DNA from 4 places in the Streptosporangium sp. NPDC048886 genome. Region 4 is predicted to be linked to each of the others. Evidence: riboswitches for the same ligand, from Rfam matches in the RefSeq annotation. Region 4 holds a riboswitch; each other region holds the start of a gene.
What was found. A riboswitch is a leader RNA that binds a small molecule or an ion and turns the genes downstream of it on or off. The one in region 4 is predicted to bind cyclic di-AMP.
Positions count from the first base shown of each region.

Region 1: linked by a shared signal. The riboswitch ahead of ACZ6R6_RS22780 (coiled-coil domain-containing protein) and the one ahead of ACZ6R6_RS34025 (C40 family peptidase) in region 4 are both predicted to bind cyclic di-AMP.
Region 2: linked by a shared signal. The riboswitch ahead of ACZ6R6_RS34275 (C40 family peptidase) and the one ahead of ACZ6R6_RS34025 (C40 family peptidase) in region 4 are both predicted to bind cyclic di-AMP.
Region 3: linked by a shared signal. The riboswitch ahead of ACZ6R6_RS08020 (C40 family peptidase) and the one ahead of ACZ6R6_RS34025 (C40 family peptidase) in region 4 are both predicted to bind cyclic di-AMP.

Region 1 covers NZ_JBVJHH010000018.1:22,901-26,081, reverse strand. Annotated here, with positions in the region: gene ACZ6R6_RS22785 (GNAT family N-acetyltransferase) at 89-844, opposite strand; gene ACZ6R6_RS22780 (coiled-coil domain-containing protein) at 987-1,946, opposite strand; cyclic di-AMP (ydaO/yuaA leader) riboswitch at 2,000-2,135, opposite strand; gene galT (galactose-1-phosphate uridylyltransferase) at 2,207-3,181, opposite strand, start outside.
Region 2 covers NZ_JBVJHH010000034.1:40,593-43,773, reverse strand. Annotated here, with positions in the region: gene ACZ6R6_RS34280 (3-isopropylmalate dehydrogenase) at 1-973, opposite strand, end outside; cyclic di-AMP (ydaO/yuaA leader) riboswitch at 1,141-1,369, shown strand; gene ACZ6R6_RS34275 (C40 family peptidase) at 1,357-2,001, shown strand; gene ACZ6R6_RS34270 (hypothetical protein) at 2,064-2,186, opposite strand; gene serA (phosphoglycerate dehydrogenase) at 2,499-3,181, opposite strand, start outside.
Region 3 covers NZ_JBVJHH010000005.1:185,922-189,102, reverse strand. Annotated here, with positions in the region: gene ACZ6R6_RS08025 (LuxR C-terminal-related transcriptional regulator) at 1-134, shown strand, start outside; gene ACZ6R6_RS08020 (C40 family peptidase) at 305-1,267, opposite strand; cyclic di-AMP (ydaO/yuaA leader) riboswitch at 1,360-1,510, opposite strand; gene ACZ6R6_RS08015 (amino-acid N-acetyltransferase) at 1,849-2,502, shown strand; gene ACZ6R6_RS08010 (RDD family protein) at 2,744-3,181, shown strand, end outside.
Region 4 covers NZ_JBVJHH010000033.1:109,808-112,988, reverse strand. Annotated here, with positions in the region: gene ACZ6R6_RS34030 (esterase/lipase family protein) at 1-534, shown strand, start outside; cyclic di-AMP (ydaO/yuaA leader) riboswitch at 1,661-1,819, shown strand; gene ACZ6R6_RS34025 (C40 family peptidase) at 1,965-2,420, shown strand; gene ACZ6R6_RS34020 (hypothetical protein) at 2,496-3,181, shown strand, end outside.

The DNA of each region.
Region 1 (3,181 bases), on a different contig from region 4:
CTCCGCGCCCGCCGTCGTGGTGGGGCCGGTGCCGCAGACGGCTACGCCGCCCGGCGGGCGGGGGCTGTCGTGGGAGCGCAATCGGGTGTCACGACCACCACGTCGCGTGGGTGACGGTGTCGAATCCGAGGGAGTCGTAGAGCGGCTTGCCGGCCGTCGCGGAGGTCAGGGTGACGGGACCCTCCAGGTGTCCCAGGACCGCGTGCATGAGTGCCCGCCCGACCCCGTGGGAGCGGTGCTCGGGCAGGGTGGTCACCCAGTAGACCCCGCCCACCCCGCCGTCGGCGACCGTCATGCAGGCCCCGGCGGGCACCCCGTCCCGCGTGGCGAGGAACAGCTCGATCCCCTCGCGTCCCAGCAGTCCCGTGGGGAACACCTCGCCCGCCTGATGGGGCTGGAAGGCCGGCAGCGGGAACCCGTGGACCACGATCCGCTCCGCCGTCTCCAGCTGGTCGCCCGTCTCCACCCGCTCGACCTGTACGGCCGGCGGCGCGGGCACCGGACCGGGGCGGCGGATCATGACGGGCAGCCGCCGGGGGCTCAACCCCGAACCGCCCAGGTCGAGCGAGCTGAACGGGTCCTCGACGACCACCCCGCCGGTGGATCGGCGCCGGGCCAGGTCCGTCAGCTCGGCGAGATCGTCCGCGTCCGGCTCCGGCGAGAGCAGCAGGATCCGCAGGCCGCTGCGCTCGCTCCCGTCCACGCCGACGAAACCGGGCCGGCGGACCAGCGCGTGCCCGCGGGTCTGCGCGAGAGCGCCCCAGAAGGTGGCGGCGTTCCGGGTCGCCAGGTGGAGCGAGGTCATGTCCGCGACGGGGCCGGCGAGCGCTGGTTCAGTGGTCACGGAGACAACCCTACGAGGTCATCGGATCCGGTCGGCCGCGGGCGGTGGCGCGGCCTCCGGGACTTCCGGGCCCGCGCCACCGCGCTCATGCCGGCTCAGGAGATGTGGACCAGGGTTTCGGTGTTCTCCAAGCGGCAGGAGGCTAGTACATCGAGATGTGTGTGTGGTCGAAGTGGTTGGCGGTGACGCCGCCGCGGTCGGACATGGGGCGCCAGCCGGAGCCGGAGTTGATGCGCTGGCGCCAGATCACGTATTTGACGCCGAGACTGACCCTGTTCTTGACGGCCCAGGCGGCGATCTCGTCGCCGAGCTTGACGTGGGCGGCCGAGGGCATCGAGCCGCCGGTGCTCATCATGAAGTCGCAGGCGCGGCCGAGCGGGTGTTCGCCGCCGTCGTTCACGGCCCGGTAGCAGCCGACCGTGTAGGGCAGGGCGAAGCGCTTCTCGATGGCCTCACGCATGATCCGGGTGCGGTCGGTGATGTTGTCGGTGCCCGTGGGCAGTTGGGGCGCCCAGCTGCCGTCGGCCCGGCGGCCGGAGCCCGTGGGGACGAGCGCGTCGAGCTTCTTCTCGATGGCGTCGATCAGCTTCTCGGCCTCTTTGCGCTGGGTGGCCACCGCTGCGGCCTCCTGGCCGATCTGCTCGGTGAGCCGGGCCGCCCTGTCCGCCGCCTGTTTCTTCAGATCCCGGCTCCGGGCGAAGCCCTGCAGGTAGGCGCTCTGCTGGGCGGTGAGCTGCTGCATGATCGCGGCGCCGCCCATGTTGACGTTGGTGGAGAACAGCAGGGACGGCAGGTCGCCGGTGCTGCTCTGGTAGCGGAGCTGGGCGATGGAGTCGACCTGCTTGTCGGCCTCCTGGTAGGCGGTCTCGGCCTTGCGCAGGTCCGCCTTGGCGACCACCTCCGCGGTCTGGGCCTTCCTGAGGGACTCGCGCTTGGCGGCGTAGGTCTCGATGAGCGTGTCGACCCGCTTGTTCAGGTCGGCCAGTTCGGCGCGGAGCTGGGACTCCTTGGGTTTGGGGGCCGCGCTGCCCGCGGTCTTGGGCTTGGGGGCCGCGCTGCCCGCGGTCGCCGTGCCGGAGGTGAACGCGAGGACCGAAACCACGGAAATGGTCAAGGCCGCATGGCGACGGAACGTGGGGGATAGAGCCGCCACGACTCTCCTCTCCATCCGCCTACCGGGTTAGCTGACGGGTTCGGGCTGGAGGAAGCCCTTCCACCGAAGTGGTTCACCCCAAGTGCGGTGGTTCCCCGGCTCCCGGGCGACGCGCCCGGAATTAGGCATTTCGGACATTAGGTCCGATGTGTGAGGATAGTAGTGGTAAACCCCAGGTAACGCGACCCCAATCTGAGACTAATAAGTGATCATCCTGTGACAACTTCTCGCAAAAGGCGTGCCGCCTCCTCGGGAAGGACGTCGTTCACGAAAGCCCCCATGGCCGACTCCGACCCGGCGAGATACTTCAGCTTGTTCGGCGCCCGCCGGATGCTGAACAGCTCCAGGTGCGCATAGGAGAGGTCGCGCCCGACGTTCACCGGCGCCTGGTGCCAGGCCGCGACGTACGGCATGACCACGCCGTACAGCCCGTCCAGGCGGCGCAGCACCTCCGTGTAGAGCGGACCGAACGCCGCGCGCTCGGCGGGCTCCAGCGCGCCCAGGTCGGGGACCTGGCGGTGCGGGTAGAGGTGGACCTCCACGGGCCAGCGCGCCGCGGCGGGGACGAAGGCCGTCCAGTGCTCGTTCGAGGCGACCACGCGGATCCCGGCCTCCCGCTCGGCGGCCAGCACGTCGGCGAACAGGTTGCGGCCGGTCCGCTCCCGGTGGCGTCCGGCCGCGGCGAGGGAGAGCTTGGTGCGCGGGGTCACGTAGGGGTAGGCGTAGATCTGGCCGTGGGGGTGGGCCAGGGTGATCCCGATCTCCGCCCCCCGGTTCTCGAAGCAGAACACCTGCTCCACGCCCGGCATCGCCGACAGCTCCGCCGTACGGTCGATCCATGCCTCCATGACCAGCTCGACCTGGTCGGCCGAGAGCGCGGAGAAGGAGGAGTCGTGATCGGAGGTGAAGCAGACCACCTCGCACCGCCCGGCCCCCGGGCGGACCTCGCTCAACCCTCCGACCTGATGGTATTCGCCGATCTGGGAGGAGAAGGAGGGGAAACGGTTCTCGAAGACGACCACGTCGTAGGAGGCTGAGGGGACCTCGGTCAGGTGGCCGGGGGTCGACGGGCACAGCGGGCACTCGCTCGCCGGGGGGAGGAAGGTGCGGCCCTGGCGGTGCCCGGCCACCGCGACCCACTCCTCGGTGAGCGGGTCGTAGCGCAGCTCGGAGGCCACGGGGCG
Region 2 (3,181 bases), on a different contig from region 4:
CGACCAGGTCGTCGGCGACGGCCTGCTCGACCTTGGCGGCCTCGTCGGCCAGTCCGAGGTGGTCCAGGAGCATGGCGACCGACAGGATCGTGGCGGTCGGGTCGGCCTTGCCCTGACCCGCGATGTCGGGGGCGCTGCCGTGGACCGGCTCGAACATGCTCGGCGCGGTCCGGTCGGGGTTGATGTTGCCGCTGGCCGCCAGGCCGATGCCGCCGGCGACGGCGGCGCCGATGTCGGTGATGATGTCGCCGAAGAGGTTGTCGGTGACGATCACGTCGAACCGCTCCGGCTGGGTGACGAAGAACATCGAGGCCGCGTCGACGTGGCAGTAGTCGGTCTGGACGTCGGGGTATTCCAGACCGACCCGGTCGAACGTGCGGGCCCAGAGGTCACCGGCGTAGGTGAGCACGTTGGTCTTGTGGACCAGCGTCAGCTTCTTGCGGGGACGGCCGAGCGCCTTGTCGAAGGCGTAGCGGACGACGCGCTCGACGCCGAAGGCGGTGTTCAGCGACTCCTGGGTGGCGACCTCGTGCGGGGTGCCGCGGCGCAGCACGCCGCCCGCGCCCGCGTAGAGGCTCTCGGTGCCCTCACGGACGACGACCATGTCGATGTCTTCGGGGCGGGCCTTGCCCAGCGGGGTCTCGACGCCGGGGAAGAGCTTGACCGGGCGGAGGTTGACGTAGTGGTCGAGCTCGAAGCGGAGCCTGAGCAGCAGGTCGCGCTCCAGGATGCCCGGCGGCACGCTGGGGTCGCCGATCGCGCCGAGCAGGATCGCGTCGTATCCGCGCAGCTCGTCCAGGACCGCGTCGGTAAGGGTCTCACCGGTCCGGTGGTAGCGCTTGGCGCCGAGATCGTAGGTGACGGTCTCCACCTTCGTGCCGACCGCTTCGAGCACCTTCAGGCCCTCGGTGACGACCTCGACTCCGATCCCGTCCCCGGGGATGACTGCCAGACGAATGTTGCGCGAATCCATGCAGGCACCTTACCGGTCCGTCTCGGTAATCGAACACCGATCTCACCCATCGGACATTTTCGCGCGTACGGGACTCATGATCCACAGCCGTCCCGGCCGCTATGATCCCTTTGTCCGCTTTTGCGACGTATTGACCCTTTCGTTAAGTTTCGTTATGGTCCTCTGCATTCGAACCGATGCCTAATCCGCCGGGCCGTCCCCCCTTTCGGCCTGCGCGGAGCCGGGGAACCACTTCCGGGACCCACGGCCGCCCAGGACTCCGCGCTTCGCATGGCGGAGCCATGTCCTGAGCCGCCTTCACGGGTCCCTTGGGGCGAATCAGCGCTTCGCGCGCCGTAGGGCGGCCTCCACGCCCGAGCCCGACAGCTAACCCGGCCGGCCCTATGGAAGGAAGCATCCTGTCCGGCAAGATTCACCCCCGCGTCCTGTCCCTGTTCGTCGCCGGCGCCGCCGTGCTCGCGACCCCGTCCCTCGCGCTGGCCGACTCCCCCAAGGCCGACTCTCCCAAGGCTGACGCCCCCGCGCCCATCACCGCCACCGCGCCGCTGACCGGGCCCAAGCTCAAGGAGATCATCACCAAGAAGGCCCCCGTGCCCGCCTGGAAGCAGGCCGTGAAGTGGGCCATGTCCAAGCGCGGCACGCCCTACGTCTGGGGCGGCACCGGCAACGGCGGCTTCGACTGCTCCGGCCTGATGCTCCGCGCCTACGGCGCCGCCGGGATCAAGCTGCCCCGCGTGGCCGCCGCCCAGTACGCGGCGTTCTCCAAGAAGGTCTCCTGGAAGAACCTCAAGCCCGGTGACCTCGTCTTCTTCCACAACCTCGGGCACGTCGGCATGATCACCAAGCCGGGTTACATGGTCCACGCCCCGCAGACCGGCGACGTGGTCAAGGAGGAGAAGCTCAACTCCTGGCGTCGCAGCACGTTCGTCGGCGGCGTCCGTCCCGACCGCACGGGCGTCAAGCTCGCCGCCGAACAGGCCAAGCTCGCGGCCCAGCCCGCCCCCACGATGCTCCAGGCCACCCCCTGATCCCCGGAGGGCGCCGGTCACCCGGACCGGCGCCCCGCAGGTCGGATGAGAGCCCTACCCGGCTAGCGGGTGGGAGCGCCCCCGTTGTCGCGGCGGTCCAGGGCGGTCTGGAGCGCGTCGGCGGCCTCGTCTTCGGCGTCTTCGGGACGGTTCCAGGGATACATGTCGTACATGGCGATTCTCATCTCGGTCGCATGCGGGCAGGGAGAGATGGTCCGGACTCCGGTCACGGATCGGACCGGGCCTGAGTGCCGCGGGTCCGGATCGCGGACCGGCGGCGCGGGGCCGGCGTGCGCCACCACACCGCGGCGGGCTGCCGGCCTGCCCTGTCAGGCCCCGCCGCGGCAGGTAATGAGTGCGAGAACCTGGCGCATTTCCTGCCAGGTTACCCGCCCGTACGGACAGCGTCCCGCACTCCGTACACACTTCTCACATGCTGAGACACACAACGGCTGCCGCCCCCGGCTTCCCGGGGACGGCAGCCGTCGCCGTGCGCGCTAGTCGGCCAGGTCGACCGAGCGGCCGCTGTCGGCGCCGATCTCGGCGCCGATCACGTCGAGCACGTCGGCCGGGATGGCGGAGTCGACGGTCAGCGCGATGAGGGCCTTGCCGCCCTTCGCGTCCCGGGCCACCTGCATCGAGGCGATGTTGATGCTGTGGTCGCCGAGGATGCGGCCGACGACGCCGACGATGCCGGGGCGGTCGGTGTAGGTGAAGAACGACAGGTGGTCGGTCGGCTCGATCTCCATCTGGTAGCCGTTGACCTCGACGATCTTGGTGATCTGGCGCGGGCCCGACAGGGTGCCCGAGACCGAGACCGTCCGGCCGTCGGCCAGCACGCCGCGGACGGTGACGACGTTGCGCCAGTCGGGGCTCTCGGAGCTGGTGACCAGTTCGACGGTCACGCCGCGGTCCTTGGCCAGGAGCGGGGCGTTGACGTAGGTGACCGAGTCTTCGACCACGTCGGTGAAGATGCCCTTGAGCGCCGCCAGCTCCAGCACGCGGACGTCCTGGGCGGCGATCTCACCGCGGACCTCGACGTCGAGCCTGGTGGCGACCTCGCCCGCGAGGGCGGTGAAGACCCGGCCGAGCTTCTCGGCCAGCGGCAGGCCCGGCTTGACGTCCTCGGCGACGACGCCGCCCTGGACGTTGACCGCGTCCGGCACGAACTCCCCGGCGA
Region 3 (3,181 bases), on a different contig from region 4:
TGGACCGGGTGGGGCGTCGTCTCGACATCAGTGGCCGGACCGTCCGGCGCAGACTCCGTGGGATCTGCGACCGCATCGGTGTCGCCACGGCGATCGAGGCCGTGGCCTGGGCCGCCCGCCGCCGTCTGATCTAGCTCCTGCGGAGGGCCGGCCCGCCGCCCGGCCCGTGACCTCGGCAGGGAAGCGCGGGCCCGCCGCCGCCCGGCCCGCGATCTCGGCCGGGGATCACGGCTCCGGCCTCGATCAGGGCTCCGGCCTCGGCCGGGATCCCAGGGACCCCGGCGGCGGCCTCAGGCCCGGCGGCTCAGTCCGCGACCCGGACGCCTCCGGCGAAGGGCCGGTTGTCGATCGAGGCGATGTGGATGACGTCACCGGTCTGGGGGGCGTGGACCATCAGGCCGGCGCCGATGTAGATCCCGACGTGGTGCAGGTCGCTGTAGAAGAAGACCAGGTCGCCCGGGCGGAGCTGCTCTCTGGAGATGTGGGTGCCCGCGGTCCACTGGTCGCCGGTGTAGTGCGGCAGGCTGATGCCGACCTTCTGGTAGGCCCACATGACCAGGCCGGAGCAGTCGAAGGAGTTGGGTCCCTCGGCGCCCCAGACATACGGCTTGAGCTGCTGACTGAGCGCCCAGCGGGCGGCTTCGGCGGCCTTGCCGCTGCCGACGACCGGCACGCTGATCTTGACCCGGCTGCCCCGGGTGGTCTTGGCCCGGCTGCGCACCTCGCTGAACAGGTCGCTCTCGACCCTGGTGACGAGCCGCTCGATCTTGGTGCGCTTGGCGCCGATGTCGGACAGGAGGTCCTTGACCTCGGCGGTGCGGGCCTTGGCGCCGGCCTGCGCCCGCTCGGCGGCCTTGATCGCCTGGGCGACCTGGGCGACCTCCTCGTTCTGCTGCTGCTGGAGGGCGTAGCTCGTGGTCGCCAGGTCGAGGAAGGTGTCGGGGTCGGACGACTGGGTGAAGGCGAGGGTCGAGCCCAGGCCCCCCGACATGTAGTTGCTCTGCGCCAGGAGGCTGGCCTTGGTGCGCCGGGCCGCCAGCTGGGACTCGCTGACGGCGAGGGTCTTCTTGGCGCTCGCGGCGGCGCGCTGCGCCTGCTTGAGCTTGACCCGCCCGCCGTTGTACTGCTCGGTGAGCGTTTCGATCTCGGTGTGCAGCTTCTCGACCTGTTTGGCGAGCTCCTGGAGACCGGGCTGCGGGTCGGCGGTGGCCGAGACCAGAGGGGTGCCGAGGGTCAGGGAGGCGAACGCCAGTCCGATGACCGTCATGCGGCGGGTGAGTCCACGTGAGGCGTGTTCTCGACGGCGGGCATGTCTGCCCGCGCGCTCTCTCCCACGGTCACGCGTGCGCTTCACCAACAGGCTCCTCTCTCGGCCGCCTACCGGGTTAGCTGACGGGTTCGGGCCGGAGGCAGCCCTACCGAGGGTGCTGGTGCCACCTCGGATTCACCCCGGGGGACTAAAGGGTGGGTCCCCGGTTCCCCGGGTCCGGGGATTCGGCGGTTCAGCGCTTTAACATCGCTGACATCGAGCACGGACATTAGTGCAATTGGAGGTTCATGCTCAACCAGAACTACAAACTCGGTAGAGCTTTCACAACTGAAATGTCACGAGAAGATCACGCGACTTCATGATCGACATGCGCTCCAAGCTGGTTCTATGAGGCCCCGCGGCGTCTCGGCCGGAGGTCTCCGCAGCTCCATGACCATGTGAAAGGCGGGTTCCGCTCCGCTGTTCGCGCCTTCAGCCCAGCGTCATGAATCGACTACCGTGGGTCATCTGGTGGCTGCGGGTCACGAGTTAAGGGTGAGCCGTAATTCGAGCGCGCCGAGGACGTACGCTGATCGGTCATGGAGCAGGTTGCGCAGCATTCCTCCACCCCGGCCGCGGACGGCGCCGGGACCGCGGGGCGGCGGCCGGAGACCGACGTCGCGGGCGTGGACGCGGGGCAGGGGCCGCTGAGCCGGCCGGAGGCCGCTCCGGACGCGGCCGCGGTCACGGTACGGCGTGCCCGCACGCCGGACGTGCGTGCCATCCGGCGGCTCGTCGACACCTACGGAGGAGCCGGCCCGCGCCTCCTGGAGAAGGCCACGGTCACCCTGTACGAGGACATCCAGGAATTCTGGGTGGCCGAGCGGGCCGGCGCGGTCGTGGGCTGCGGGGCGCTCCACGTCCTATGGGAGGACCTCGCCGAGATCCGCACCGTCGCCGTCGACCCCGCCTGCCGGGGGCTGGGCATCGGTCACAAGATCGTCTCCGAGCTGATCCGCACCGCCGGCGGGCTCGGACTCCGCAGGGTCTTCTGCCTCACCTTCGAGGTCGAGTTCTTCGCCCGGCACGGATTCCGCGAGATTCAGGGCACGCCCGTCTCCCCGGAGGTCTACGCCGAACTTCTCGCCTCATATGACGAGGGTGTCGCCGAGTTCCTCGATCTTGAGCACGTCAAGCCGAACACCTTGGGAAACACCCGGATGCTGCTCCATCTGGCGCGCGATCAGGGCTGACGTGACCTTGACGGTTACTGATCAGAAAGATGACTGTTGATACCTATCTCGATACCTTGTGCTGCAGCAAGCATGTGAGCCTCACATATGGCCACATGCGCCGTCGAAGTAGTGAGGTGACGCGGTGAGCACCGGACAGCCGCCGTATCAGGATGATCCCGACCGCGATCGCACACCGTCGGGACAGCCGGAGTACGGACAGCACAATGCGGGTCGAGCCCCTGGCGAACATGATCCCGACGTGACAATTGTGGGATATCGATCGGATGCCTCACAGCCGCACACCGGCCCGGGGCAGACCCAGCCCGGTTACGGTCAGCAGCAGGGCTACGGCCAGCAGCAGGGTTACGGTCAGCAGCCGGGGACCGGCGCCTATGGCCAGCAGCCCGCCTACGGCCAGCAGCCCGCCCAGCCGGACTACGGCCAGCAGCAGGGCTACGGCCAGCAGCCCGCCTACGGGCAGCAGCAGTCCTATGGCCAGCAGCCCGCCCAGCCGGACTACGGGCAGCAGCAGGGCTACGGCCAGCAGCCGGGGACCGGCGCCTACGGGCAGCCTGCTTACGGGCAGCAGCCGGGGACCGGCGCCTACGGCCAGCCCACCCAGGAGCAGTCCTACGGCCAGCAGGGCTACGGTCAGCAGCCGGGGACCGGCGCCTACGGTCAGCCCGCCCAGGAGCAG
Region 4 (3,181 bases):
TCCGTCGGCGGCTGGCCGCGTATTCCGCGTCTGCTCGCCGTCGCCGACGGGACCGGAACCGGAGCGGGCAACGGCATCGAAGCCGGTGAGAGCGCGCTGCTCGGCACCGGTGACCTCATCGACGGCACCGAACTACGCACCCAGCCCCTCGAACCCGACACCCTCGTCGCCAAGCTCCGCGTCCTGACCCCCAACGTCGCCGAGGTCCAGGCCCCGGGCGTCCCGCCCGTCGGCGGCGCCCCCGGCGGCACCCTGCCGGGCTTCAAGATCCTCGCCGACGCACTCAACGCCATCGCCGAAACCACCGGTCTCGGCCTGGGCGTCGACAACCCGATCCCCGGGCACTGCTTCGTCCCGTCGATCAGCGCCGTCTCCATCCGTGACATCACCCAAGCCGACCTGTACACCGACATCGACGCGCTGCCCCCGGACAACAGCGACCTCGACGACTTCTTGTGCAATAGCACCAACAACGGCCACACCGAGATCACCGAAGAGGCCGCCACCTGGCTCCTCGACCGCCTGCCCGACTGAAGGCACACCCACTGCCACCATGACGGTCCCGCACCCCTGCCCGGGTGCGGCTGAACACCGGGGAGAACGACTGGTAGGCGGCAACACCGACAGCGGTCCTCCTTCCGCCCCGTGCGGGAGGGAGGACCGCGCAACACAGCCGATTCGCTTCAGGGAACAGCCCTTCCGTGAAGCAACCCGGCGGCATGCCGTCATCCACCCCCAGCTCGGCGTCCCTGCCCGCCGGGCAGGATCACGCAAATCACTTCACGAAAGGTGGTCAGGCTTCCCAAGGGGGACGACAGCCTCCCCGTGTGGACAGAGCGCCACCTCGATCTGGCCGTGCGCGGGGCCCGCTCGGCGGAGCTCACCGCCAAGATCTCCCGGCATCTGGAGCGCTTCGGCGCCTGGATCACCGCGCACGCCCCGGCCGGCCCATCGCCGAAGCCCTTGCTCTCGGCCCGCTCCCCGACCTGCTCCTTCAGGAGAGGGCGGCTCGTTTCCGCCGTATTCCGGCCGTACCCCGTCGGCGTAGGCCAGCCGACTTCCCCGGAGGCCCTGGTCTCGGAATCGGAGACGGTCCTGGCTTTCGGGAACACGCACCACGCCCGGGAGGAAGCCCGGTTCGGTACTTCCGAGAACAAGGTCGAGCTGCCAGCCGGCGGCTGGGGCCACGGCCGGGAGAAGGGCGTCACTACGGTTCCGGGGGCGAGCGGCCCTCCTGGATCGTGGAGGACGTCCGGAGTGGCGAGATCACCAGGAACGTCACCGGCCCCGGCGGGCGCCTGGCGGCGATCACCGCGGGGACCGGCCCGGCGCGCCTGCAGCTCGCTCCGCCGCGGGATCGAAGATCGCAATAAGTGTGACTAATGTTACAGAAAAGACGATCTTCACATGATGCTCAGGAGAATGTGACGAGAGTCATATCGGAATAATGGAACCGCCTATCACGCAGGGATTACGGAACTCCGGGCAGTGCTTATTGATCTACATTTCCTTTGCATTGCTTTGCTGAAATTTGGGGATCGGAGTACCTTCTGGCGTCGCGGTGGCACGCCATGTCACCGCGACGGATGCCTGCCCGGAAGCCGGCATTCCGCTAAAGAATCCAACTGGCCGCCGCTCCCCTGAGGGGTCGGACCCCACTCGCGGCGGCCTGCCGAATCCGTGCAGCCAGGAGGCATGGAACCGGGGACCCAAGGGCCCTCAAGGTATGGCCAGGGGTGAATCGGCATATGTCATGCCGTAGGGCGACTTCCCCGCCCGAATCCGTCAGCTAACCCGGTAGGCATCAGTGGAAGTCCCAAGGAGAAATCCTGTCTACCACCCTGCGTAACCCTCGTCTGTCGCGCCTTGCCCGCCTTTCCCTCGGCGGTGTCGCACTCACCCTGACCGCCTCCTCCGGAGCGGTCGCGCTGGGCTCCGCGGCGGCACAGGCGGAGACGGACAACGTGCATGCCATCCAGGTCAAAAGCACCGCGAAGGCCGCCAAGGCCGGGACGGGCAAGACCGGGAAGGCCGGCACGAGCAAGGTCGCACGACAGAAGGCGAAGGCGGCCAAGGCCGTCTCGGCGGCCACGAGGCAGATCGGCGATCCGTACCGGTGGGGAGCCTCCGGTCCCGGCGCGTTCGACTGCTCCGGGCTCGTCCAGTACGCGTGGCGCAAGGCCGGCGTCTCCCTCCCCCGGATCACGCACAGCCAGTACCGCGCCGTCAGGAAGAAGGTCTCGTGGCGCAGCCTGCGCCCCGGTGACCTGCTGTTCTTCTACGGCAAGGGCCACGTGGGCATGTATGTCGGCAAGGGCAAGATGGTCCACTCGCCGAGCAGCGGCAAGACGGTCCGGACCGTGCGGTTGAAGGGGTACTACAAGTCCTCCTTCGCCGGAGCGGTCCGCCCCGGCGGCTGACGGAGAGAATCGGCCCCGCCCATCCCCGGTGGATGGACGGGGCCGCTCCATGTCCGTCGAGTAGCATCGACTCATATGTCCGCCCCGAGAGGGCGCCGCGCCGTGCTGACCGGGATGCTGGCGCTGATGGGCGCCGGCCTGACCGCCGGAGCGGGACCGCCCCCGCAGCGGACGCGCGACCCCTGGCCCGGCTCCGCCACCGTGGTCCGCGGCGAGCACTCCGTCGTGATCGGTCACCACGTCCCCCCGGCCGACCTCCGCGACCTGGCGTCGCGGGCCGACCGCGCCGGCCGCGCCGTCGGGCGGATCTGGGGGCCGGTCCGGCCGGTGATCCTCTTTCCCGCCACCGACGCCGAGGCGGCGGCGCTCGCCGGCGCCGGGAGCACCGGCGGCCTGGCCGCGATGGCCACCGCCGACCGGGTGATCGTCCTGCCGTCGGGCTACGCGGAGCTCAGCGAGGTCGGCCGGGACGTGGTGATCGCCCACGAGCTCACGCACGTGGCCACCGGCGCGACCCGGGGCGGCCGGGTGCCGGCGTGGCTGTCGGAGGGGTTCGCCGACTACGTGGGATACCGCGACGCCGGGATCGGGGTCCGCGAGGCCGCCGCGGAGCTGGCCGAGGAGGTGCGCGCGGGCACCCTGCCCGCGCGGCTGCCGGAGGCCGCCGACTTCGCCCCCGGCGCGCCGCGGCTGGCGCAGTCCTACGAGGAGGCCTGGCTCGCCTGCCGCTACATCGCGGAGCGCTTCGGCGAGAAGGCGCT